DNA from 2 places in the Methylocystis sp. Se48 genome. Region 1 is predicted to be linked to the other one. Evidence: riboswitches for the same ligand, from Rfam matches in the RefSeq annotation. Region 1 holds a riboswitch; the other holds the start of a gene.
The links. A riboswitch is a leader RNA that binds a small molecule or an ion and turns the genes downstream of it on or off. The one in region 1 is predicted to bind fluoride.
Positions count from the first base shown of each region.

Region 1 (5,510 bases):
GAGACGTTCTTCGCCGTCCAGGAGCCCTGGGTGAAGACGCTCGCCGGAATCGGCGCGATTCTGCTCACCTTCCTCGCCGGCGCCGAACTCGATCCGGACGTCTTCAAGCGGCAATGGAAAGAGGCCGCCGCCATCGGCATGGCGAGCTTCCTCATCCCCTCCGTCGCCTGCTGGGCGGCGGCGCATTATCTCCTCGGCTGGGACTCTTCGCCCGCCCTGCTCGCCGGCATCGCGCTCGCCGCCACGTCCGTCGCCGTCGTCTATACGGTGATGATGGAGTATGGCTTCAACCGGACGGATTACGGCAAGACCATCCTCGCCGCCTGCTTCATCACGGATCTCGGCACCGTCGTCACGCTCGGCCTGGTGTTTTCGCCCTTCACCTGGAAGACGCTCCTCTTCGTCGCGGCGCTCGGGGGAGCCTTCGTTTACCTGCCGAAAATCGTCCCGCTCGCCTTCGCGCGCTTCGGCGGCCGGCCCTCGGAATTTGAGGCGAAGTTCCTGCTCCTCGCGCTGATGGGGCTTGGCGCGCTGGCCACCTGGGCAGGGAGCGAGGCGGTGCTGCCGGCTTATCTCGTCGGCATGGCGCTGGCCGGAACCGTCGGCCGCGACGCCGCGCTGATCAAGCGGCTGCGCGCCATCACGATCGGCCTGCTCACGCCCTTCTATTTCATCCGCGCCGGCTATTTCGTCTCGCTGCCGGCCGTCGTCATGGCGCCTGTCGGCGTGATCGTCTTCGTCGCAGCGGAGATGTCGAGCAAGATCGTGAGCGTCTATCCGGTCGCGCGCGCCTTCCGGTCGCCGCACAAGGACGCGATGTACACGACGCTGCTGATGGCGTCGGGCCTGACATTTGGCACCATATCCGCGCTTTTCGGCCTCTCCAACAAGATCATCGACGAGGCCCAATATTCGACGCTCGTCGCCGCCATCATCGGCACGGCGGTGATTCCGACGCTCATCGCCAACAAATACTTCCTGCCGCGGCATCATCTGCCGAAGGATGAGGCCGCCGAAACGGAGGCGCTGGAGACGTCCGAAACGCGTTCCTGAGGCGCGTCAGGGCTGCTCCATCAGCTCCTCCGCCTCAAGTTCCTCGAGGGTCGGAGCCGGCTCCGGCTTGACGGCCGGCGGCGCCGGCCGCGCGAGCCAGACGACAGCCGCGAGCACAAGGAAGACGCTCGCGCCAAAAAGAAAAGCGTCGCCGAGGCCGAGCAGCAACGCCTGCTGGCGAACAAGGCGGGCGACCTGCGCGCGGGCGGCCGCTTCGCTCATGCCGGTCGCCTGAAGCTTGTCCATGAGCTGGGGCAGCAAATCCAGCGAGGGAAACCGGCGGCCGCCAAGCTGGTCCGCCAGCCCAAGCTGGTGGAATGGCGTGCGGCGAAACTGCATGACGCCCTGCCAGGTGATGCCGAAGGCCCCGAAGGCAGTGCGCAACATCGCGAGCTCCTCCGCCGCGCGGACGAGCTTGGGGCCGCTCAGCCCTTGCACGGCGATCGCTGCGGGCGGCGCGAAGAAGGTCGCGAGGAACAGGCCGAAAAACAGCATCGGCGTGGCGATCTGATCGAAATAAGCGATTTTGTCGTATTTCGCGAGCCATGTCAGCGTGATCGCAAATCCGACGAAATTCAGCGACGCCAGATAGCGAAGATCGACTTGTTTAACCAGGAGGTGCACCACTGAAATGAGCGGCACGGCGAAAATGGCCATGAGGAGATAGACAGCCCCCGCGAGCGAGGACGTATAACCGAGGAGCAACTGAAGCTGCCCGACGAAAACCGACAGCGTGCCCTGTATGACGAGAAACCCGGCCACCGAGCAAAAGGTCGCGACGGCGTAATTGCGATGGCCGAAAAGGCGGATGTCGATCACGGGGTGCCGTTCGCCGAGTTCCCAAACGATAAAGACCGGCAGCGTCACGACCACAATGACGAGAAGGAGCGTCAACAGGGGCGAGCCGAACCAGTCGAAATCATTGCCCATGTTCAGGATGGTCTGAAAACAGATCAGCACGGTCGCAATCAGGAAAAACCCGATTGCGTCGAATCGCGTCACGCGCGGCTTAACCCCGCGGCCATAGAGCAGCGCGCCGACCACGCCGGCGATCGGCAGGCCGAGAATGACGTTCGAATAGAACAGCATCCGCCAATTGACATATTCGGCCCAGAAGCCGCCCATGAAAACGCCGAGCGTGAAGGGCGCCATGCTGAGCACGGCCCACCAAGCGACGCCGTAAGTCCTATATTTCTCGGGAATTTCGCCGAGAGCCAGGGCCTGCCCCACAGGCAGGATGACGCCGCCCGCAAGGCCAAGGGCGATCCGCATCGGCACGAAGAACCAGATCGTTTCGCTCGACGCGCAGGCGATAGAGAAGATCGCATAGACGACGAAAGCAGCAGGGTAGACGCGATGATCGCCGAAACGCGCCGAGAGCCAGCGCGCCAGCGGCAAGCCGAGCACGATGCCCATCATATGGTCGGTCGTGCCCCAGGTGCCATAACTCGGCGTCACGCCCTGGAGGCTGCCGGCCGCATAGGGAGCCAGCACCGTATAGCCCGGCACGTTGGAGAGCGCGATGACATTGCCGACCGCCAGCGCCAGATTGAAGAGCAGAAAGCGCCAGCCCGTCAGCTTTTCGTCCGCGAAGGCCGTCATGCGCCAGTCTCACGAAACCCGCAGAATACGGAGCCGCGAATCGATTCTGGAACATGGATGCGAATCAAGGCGGACTCCCGACGTGCGGATGCGAGCAGGAGTCATCGGCCCCAAGGGCGGTTACAAGGCGAACCCCATCGCCTGAAAAAATTCTAGACAAGGGGCGCGCCGCCTTGTCAACCGGCCGCGGGGCGATCCGTCGTTTTTTCGCGCGGCATGCGGCGTTGTGGCCTCTTTTGGGGTCTTCCCCGATGGCGCCGGAAGGGTCATCATCGTCGCATGGCGGGCGGCTGGCTTCGCAGTTGCTGGCGGCAAGGCCGAGCTTCTCTCCCCGCCGGACCACTCGGATCAATTGCTGCTCATGACAAAACCCAATTGGCGGGCGGACCCGGACGCGGTCGCGGCGATCGTCGCGGCCCGCCACGGCGATCCTTTCGCGCTGCTCGGCCTGCACGAGACGGCGGCGGGCTATGTGATTCGCGCCTTCGTTCCCGGCGCCGAGACAGTGTCGGCCCAGACGCCCGAGGGGCGCCGCCTCGCCTCTCTCGAGCGCGTTCATCCCGAGGGTTTTTTCGAAGGCCTGACGCCATTGTCCTCCCGCGCGCCCTACCGCCTCGCCGCCGCCGGCGGCGGCGCCGAATGGACCTTCGCGGACCCTTACGCCTTCCCGCCCTATCTCGGCCCGCTCGACGACTACCTCCTCGTCGAGGGCGCGCACCAAAGGCTCTACGAGCGGCTCGGCGCCCATGCCGTGTCCCATGAGGGAGTCGAGGGAACGAATTTCGCCGTCTGGGCGCCCAACGCCCGGCGGGTTTCGGTCGTCGGCGATTTCAACCAGTGGGACGGCCGGCGCGCGCAAATGCGCAAGCGCGTCGACAGCGGCGTCTGGGAGATTTTCATCCCCGGCGCCGGCGCCGGCGCCGTCTATAAATTCGAGATCGTCGGGCGCGACGGCGATCTCCTGCCGCTCAAGGCCGACCCCTTCGGCTTCGAGGCGGAGTTGCGCCCCTCCACGGCCTCCGTCGTCGCCTCGACGGCGCCTTACGAATGGGGCGACGCCGTTCACATGCGCACGCGCGCCGAATGCGATCCGCGTCGCGCGCCCATGTCGATCTACGAGGTTCACCTGCCCTCCTGGCGCAAGGCGGAGGGCTGGCGCTTTCTCAGCTACGACGAACTCGCTGATCAGTTGATCCCCTATGTCGCGGACATGGGCTTCACCCATATCGAGCTTCTGCCGGTCAACGAGCATCCGCTCGACGCCTCCTGGGGCTATCAGCCCATTGGCCTCTTCGCGCCGACGCGCCGCCATGGCGATTCGTATGGCTTCAAGCGCTTCGTCGACCACGCCCATCAAGCGGGCCTCGGCGTCATTCTCGACTGGGTGCCGGCGCATTTCCCGACCGACGAACACGGCCTCGCCCGCTTCGACGGCGGGCCGCTCTACGAACATCCCGACCCGCGCCGCGGCTTCCATCCCGACTGGAACACGGCGATCTACGACTACGGCCGCCGCGAGGTGGCGAATTTCCTTATCGCCAGCGCGCTCTTCTGGCTCGACCGCTTCCATATCGACGGGCTGCGCGTCGACGCCGTCGCCTCCATGCTCTACCTCGATTACTCGCGGAAGGCGGGGGAATGGGCGCCGAACCCAGACGGCTCCAACGACAACCGTGACGCCGTCGCCTTTCTGCGGAAATTCAACGAACTCGTCTATGGGCTCTATCCGGGCGTCGTGACCATCGCCGAGGAATCGACCTCCTGGGGCGGCGTGACGCGGCCAACCGACGCGGGCGGGCTCGGCTTTGGCTTCAAATGGAACATGGGCTGGATGAACGACACGCTGCGCTACATGTCGTCCGATCCCGTCTATCGCAAATGGCGGCACAACGAGCTGACCTTCGGCCTCCTCTACGCCTTCGCGGAGAATTTCGTTCTGCCGCTCTCGCATGACGAAGTCGTGCACGGCAAAGGCGCGATCGTATCGAAAATGCCGGGCGACGAGTGGCGGCGCTTTGCGGGCGCGCGCGCCTATTATGGCTTCATGTGGGGCCATCCGGGCAAGAAGCTTCTTTTCATGGGCCAGGAGTTCGGCCAGACGAGCGAATGGAATTACGCCGCCGAACTGGACTGGCGGCTTCTCGATTACGCACCGCATCGCGGCCTGAAACACTTCGTGCGCGATCTGAATCGCCTCTATCGCAGCCGCGAGGCGCTCCACACGCGCGACTGCGAGAGCGACGGGTTCGAATGGATCGTCGTCGACGACGCCGACAGCTCCGTCTTCGCCTTCGCCCGCTATGGCGCGGACCGCTCGAAGGCGGTCGTGGTCGTGTCGAACTTCACGCCCGTGCCGCGCCGCGCCTATCGGCTCGGCCTGCCCCGCGCCGGTCGCTGGCGGGAAATCCTCAATTCCGACGCGACGGCCTATGGCGGCTCCGGGGTGGGGAACCTCGGCGCGATCGAGGCGCGCGCGCAAGGTTTCGCTGGCTTTCCCGCGAGCGCGGACATTCAAGTCCCGCCGCTCGCCACTTTGTTCTTCGAATTCGAAAGCGATGGTCTACAATGAATGTCGAATCGCATCTGACGCGGACAGGATGTGACTGATGGCCGCCTATGACAACGCGCCGCTCGCGCGCTACGCCATGGCCTATGTTCTCGCCGGCGGCCGCGGCTCGCGGCTCATGGAGTTGACCGATCGGCGCGCCAAGCCGGCGGTCTATTTCGGCGGAAAATCCCGCATCATCGACTTCGCGCTGTCGAACGCGCTCAACTCCGGCATCCGCCGCATCTGCGTGGCGACGCAATACAAGGCGCACAGCCTCATCCGCCATTTGCAGCGCGGCTGGAGCTTT
Region 1 is NZ_CM149850.1:47,369-52,878, forward strand. Features, by position in the region: gene ACV959_RS00275 (cation:proton antiporter) at 1-1,053, shown strand, start outside; gene ACV959_RS00280 (MFS transporter) at 1,060-2,655, opposite strand; fluoride riboswitch at 2,744-2,806, opposite strand; gene glgB (1,4-alpha-glucan branching protein GlgB) at 3,017-5,224, shown strand; gene glgC (glucose-1-phosphate adenylyltransferase) at 5,262-5,510, shown strand, end outside.

Region 2 (5,510 bases), 1.0 Mb from region 1:
GGTGAGGTCGGCGAGCGCATAGTCGCCATATGCGTCGAGGCCCTGGACGGCGGCGAGTTCGATCAGCCGCCGCTCCGTTCCGCGGCCGGCGAGGACCACGATGATCTGGATCGTCTCGGCGATCAGCGCGCGCGGGACAGTGACGACGGCTTCCTGGATGAGCTGTTCGAGACGGCGCAGCGCGCCAATCGCTGATCCAGCGTGAACGGTGCCGACGCCGCCCGGATGTCCGGTTCCCCAGGCTTTGAGTAGATCGAGCGCCTCGGCACCGCGCACTTCGCCGATGGGGATGCGATCGGGTCGAAGACGGAGTGACGAACGAACCAGATCCGAGAGCGAGGCGACGCCGTCCTTGGTGCGCAGCGAGACAAGATTCGGCGCGGCGCATTGCAGTTCGCGCGTGTCTTCGATCAGGACGATGCGGTCGGAGGTCTTCGCGATCTCGGCGAGCAAGGCGTTGGCAAGTGTTGTCTTGCCGGTGGATGTGCCGCCGGCGACGAGGATGTTCCTGCGTTCAGCGACCGAGGCGCGAAGAATAGCCGCCTGATCTTTCGTCATGACGCCAGCCGCGACGTAATCGTCGATCGAGAACACCGCGACCGCGGGCTTGCGGATGGCGAAGGCTGGAGCATAAACGACCGGCGGCAGGACCCCTTCAAAGCGCTCGCCGGTTTCCGGCAGCTCCGCCGAGACGCGCGGCGCGCCGGCATGCACCTCGGCGCCGACATGGTGCGCGACGAGCCGGATGATCCTCTCGCCGTCTTCCGCCGAAAGTCGCACGCCCGTATCCTCGAGCCCGCTCGTCAGACGATCGAGCCAAAGCCGTCCGTCGGGATTGAGCATGATCTCGACGACGCTCGCATCGTCGAGCCAGCTCGCAATCTCTGCGCCGAGCGCCGTGCGCAACATGCGTGCGCTGCGCGATAGCGCTTCAGCGTTGTCGTTTTGAGAGCGCACATCAGTCCCCAGTCTCCGCCGAACCGAAGGTGGTTCAGAGTCGGGGTTGATTAAAAAAGGCCGGAATCGACGCAGTGCAACAAGTCAGTCGAAGGCGTAGGGCTTTGGCGTGCAATGACAGGGGATTGGCAGGGGGCTTACCGCTATGCCTCTCACAAAAAGGGGGACGTCCCAAAAAGAATCCTGCCGACGCTTGGTTCGATCGCGGTTTCGACAACCCGTCCGCGCGCGGCGCGTTGGCGCCTTTGGGAAACTGCCAGACGCTGGGTGTTCTGAGGATGAGGCGCGCATGATAGAGATCCACGTAGTTTGAGCGACAATTGAAGTAGCTCTTTGATTGACGCCAACAACGCGGAAGAAGATATCTTCGACTGATGGGAAAATGAGCGTCCTGGAATTGCTCAGGCCGCAACATTTTTCTGCGTCTCGGCGTGATTGGGATTGTCGGCGTCTGCGGGACCTTCCTGTTCAGGGAACGCCGATCGTGCTTAATCTCAGTGTGGGACGCTTCCGATGCTTCAGCGACGGTACAGACCTTCGCGGAAATGCCTGCCTCCGATCTGAGCCAAATCTAGCCCGGAGATCGGCGATGAGGTCGCCAAGTTTGGCGTTGTTACTCGGGGGTCTTCAAACGCCTGCTTTGTCTCATCCGACGAGGTCTAGCTCCTCATAGCCGCCAGTACCGCTTCTCTCGCGCCGAGCCATATTCGGCCGCTGATACCTGAGCAAGCATTCAACTCTTCTTGCTGGAGGCATTCAGACCGTCGACACACCTATCTCGAATTTAGATGCTGGCGGGGCTAAGTGCGCTGACGTGCAAGTCGCTAATAAGCGCGAGTGCCGCCGTTGATCGGCAGATAAGCGTTGCCGGGCCTGCTTAATGCGCTGTGCTCGGGCAAACTGGAGGGGTTATCTAGATCTTAACCGTGACGCCTTTTTGCTCGGGACAACGGTCTAGTTTGTTTCCGAGTCCTCAATCTCGACGACGCCCGCGTCCCGATCAGTAGTCTGACTACGGAGCGGCGCGGAGATTCGCCAGTCAAGATGATTGACAAGGATACTTCCCTGCGGCTTATAAAATGGAAAGGCGATGGAGTTCGCCTTGTAACCGCCCTTGGGGCTGATGACTCCTGCTTGCGCATGCACGCTAGGAGTCCGCTCTGAATAAGCCCCTGTTTCCCCTCCGATTACGCCTGAAATGGCGCTACTCTCGCTCAGATTGGGCGGGAACATGACGGCCGTTGAGCAAGACCGGCTGACCGGCTGGCGATTCGTCCTCTTCAATGCCGCGCTCGCTGGCGGCAACGTGATCGCCCTCTCGAATGTGCCCGGCTATACGGTCCTGGCCCCTTACGCGGCCGGCAGCCTCCAAGGCGTCACGCCCAGTTTCGGCACCTGGGCGACGACCGACCACATGATGGGGATTGTGCTCGGCCTGCCTTTCGCCCGCTGGCTGTCGGCGCGGTATGGCGACTACCGGGTTTATGTCGCCGCCTTCATCGCCTATGCGATTTTTTCCCTGGCTTGCGCCTGGAGCGAAACCATCTGGTTCTTCGTGCCGGCGCGCTTCCTGCTGGGACTGGCGGGCGGGGTGCTTCTCCCCATCGGCCAGGGCCTCGTCCTAAATGAACTCCCCGAGAAATACCGCACCTACGGGGTCGCCTGGTGGGGCGTGCTCAGCATGGCCCCTTTCACCCTTGGCGTCTTCATGGGTGGCTTCTGGGCGGAGTATTTCAACTGGCGGATGCTGTTTTATTCAAATGTGATTTTTGGCTTGCTCATTGCCGGAGTTATTGGCGCTCTGCTTTATGGCCGCCCTTACAGCCGGCGCATCACGCGTTTCGACACCGTCGGCGTGCTGTTGATCGCCGTCACCCTGGTCGGGATCCAAACTATCTTTAATCAGGGCAACGACTTCGACTGGCTCGGGTCAACATTTCTGACAATCGTCCTGATCGCCGTCGTCATCACTCTCCCGACATTCATCATCTGGGAGTTGGGTGAGCGGCGCCCCGTTCTGGACATTCGCCTCTTCGCTCATCGCAACTACGCCGTCGCGACTTTTTGCTCCGTCGTCGGCTTCCTCTTCATTCAGGGCATGCTGTCGGTCTTTGTCGGACAGCTTCAGTTGCTGCTCGGCTACACTTCGTCAGGCGCTGGGGTCGTCTATCTTACCATGGCCCTGCTCGCCGTGCCTCTCGTCTCCGTAGTGCACTTGCTCGTCCGCCACATTGATTTACGCCTCTTCGCCAGCCTGAATTTCCTCGGCTTCTCGGTGACCATGACTTGGCTGGGCCTGTTCGATAAGCCGGCGTCGTTCGACCAGATCACTGTGCCGATGACTTTCTTCGGCTTCTTCCTGGCGACGTTCTTCGCACCCCCAGCGGCCATCGCGGTCCAAGGTCTTGCGGGCTCGCAACTGATCCGCGCCGCAGAGGAGCTTGCGATGTTGCGCACAGCCGCCGGCGCCTATGGCATCACCCTGCAAGGGGTCATGCAGTTCCGCCGAACGCCTTTCCACCAACTGGACCTCGCTGATCAACTCGGCGGCAGGCGTTTCCCGTCGCTCGACCTTCTCCCGCAGCTTTTGGACAAGCTGCAAGCGTTGGGCATGAGCGAATCCGTCGCGCGGGCGCAGGTTTCTCGCCTGATCCGCCAGCAAGCGCTGCTTATGGGACTCAACGACGCTTTCCTCACCGGGGCGCTAGCCTTCTCTGGCCTTGCGATTTTGGTTTGGTTGGCAAAACCCAAGGCGCCGTCGCCGAAACCAAGCTTAAAGCTTCTCCGCGCTGAAGAACTGATGGAAGAGCCCTGATGCTCTGTCGCAACGCAAATGGGCAAAGCATGATCCGCCGCTTACACAGGTCCATCCCTGTAGCAGCGGCGGTCGCGTCGTTGGGCGGCTGCATGCCCACGGCGCAGGAACAACGCGCCGAATTCATGGAGCCGCCGCCGATGAAGCGAACGATCGCGGCGTCGGGCGTGAAGAGCGTTAGCTCCGAAAACGGCTGGCCGACGGTGCAATGGTGGAAATCCTTCCGTAGCGCTGACCTCGACCGCATCATGGAGAAATGCCTGCGGGACAATCAAGGCTTGAGAAAAGCCGCCGACACCCTGAAAGACGCCGAGGCGGCGGTCGACATCGCAGGCTCGCGCCTGACGCCCTATGTCGAGGCCGATCTCTCCTACAAGCAGTATCGCTACGCCGAGCATGGCGTCGCCGCGGGACTCAATCCGCTGCAGGGAGGAAAACAAAAATCCACCGCCTTCCTCAATCCGATTTCCGCCAAATGGGAGCTGGACTTCTGGGGCAAGAACCGCGCCTTGCTCGACGCCGCCATCGGCGACGCGCTGGCGCAGGCGGGCGAACTCGAACAAACTCGCTTATTGCTGACGACGAGCGTCGCGCGCGCCTATCTGCGCGGCTATATCCTGGCGGAGCAACTCAAGCTCGCCAAAGAGTTGACGGGCATGCGCCGCGAGCTGCGCCAGCTCGCCGAAACGCGCTACCAAACCGGCATCGAAATCCTTGACGTCGTCCAAATCGCGCGGAGCAACGAAGAGGCGGCGGTTCGCCGCGAGGCCTCGCTGACGGCGGCGATCGAGATTCAGGAAAACGCGCTCGCGCGCCTGATGGGCGAGGGGCCCGACGTGGCGCGTGGCCTCTTCGCCAGAAGGCAAAGCGTCGCGCCGGCGCCGCCCGCTCTTCCAAGGGAACTCCCGATCGAATTGCTCGCCCACCGTCCGGACCTCATGGCGTCGCTGCGCCGCGCCGAAGCCTGGGCGGATCGCATTCATGCCGCCAAGGCCCTATTCCTGCCCTCGATTGACCTTTCGGTCTCGGCGGGGCTTGAGGCTTCCGTCAGCTCCACCCAATTCGCCAAGCTCGGCGGCTACCTCTTCAACCCCGGCGCCATGGTCTACAGCGTCACGCCGGGGTTGCATCTGCCGATCTTTCAGGGTGGCAAGCTCACCGGCAATCTCGAAACCCAGCGCGCTGATTACGACCAGGCGGTCGATACTTACAATGAGACGCTGCTCACCGCCGCGCAGCAGGTCGCGGACGCACTCGCCACCCTGAAGCGGGCCAAGGCGGAGTACGAGTCGCAAGGGCGCTTCATCAAGGCGCGCCGCGCTGCTGTTCAGCTTGCCCGCATCCGGCTTCAGGGCGGCCTGCAAGATCGGCGGGAATTCGCACAGCTATACGCCGACACGCTGGACGCTGTCTTCATCCAGCGCGGCATTGAAGGCGACAGACTGATAGCAACGGTAGATCTCATGCAGGCTCTGGGTGGCGGTTACGACGCAGGCCCCCAAGCTTATGAGCCGAGACCGGCGCCCGAGACCGATCCGATTACGGCGGTGGTTGACGTTGTTCAATCACTGGGGGGAGGCTGATTTTGACCGTGGAACAGACGAGCGTGCCGCTCGCCCGAAAGAAGATTCGCGCTCGCCGAAATTTCCTGCTCAAGGCTTTGGCCGTGGGCGTCGCTGTCGGCGTGTTGGCGGCCGCCTTCCGCTATCTGACCTATGATCGCGACTGGGTGACCACG
Region 2 is NZ_CM149850.1:2,715,247-2,720,756, reverse strand. Features, by position in the region: gene trbB (P-type conjugative transfer ATPase TrbB) at 1-909, opposite strand, end outside; fluoride riboswitch at 2,035-2,097, shown strand; gene ACV959_RS13275 (MFS transporter) at 2,189-3,772, shown strand; gene ACV959_RS13270 (efflux transporter outer membrane subunit) at 3,772-5,355, shown strand; gene ACV959_RS13265 (HlyD family secretion protein) at 5,364-5,510, shown strand, end outside.
Region 2: another riboswitch for fluoride. It lies ahead of ACV959_RS13275 (MFS transporter); the one in region 1 lies ahead of ACV959_RS00280 (MFS transporter).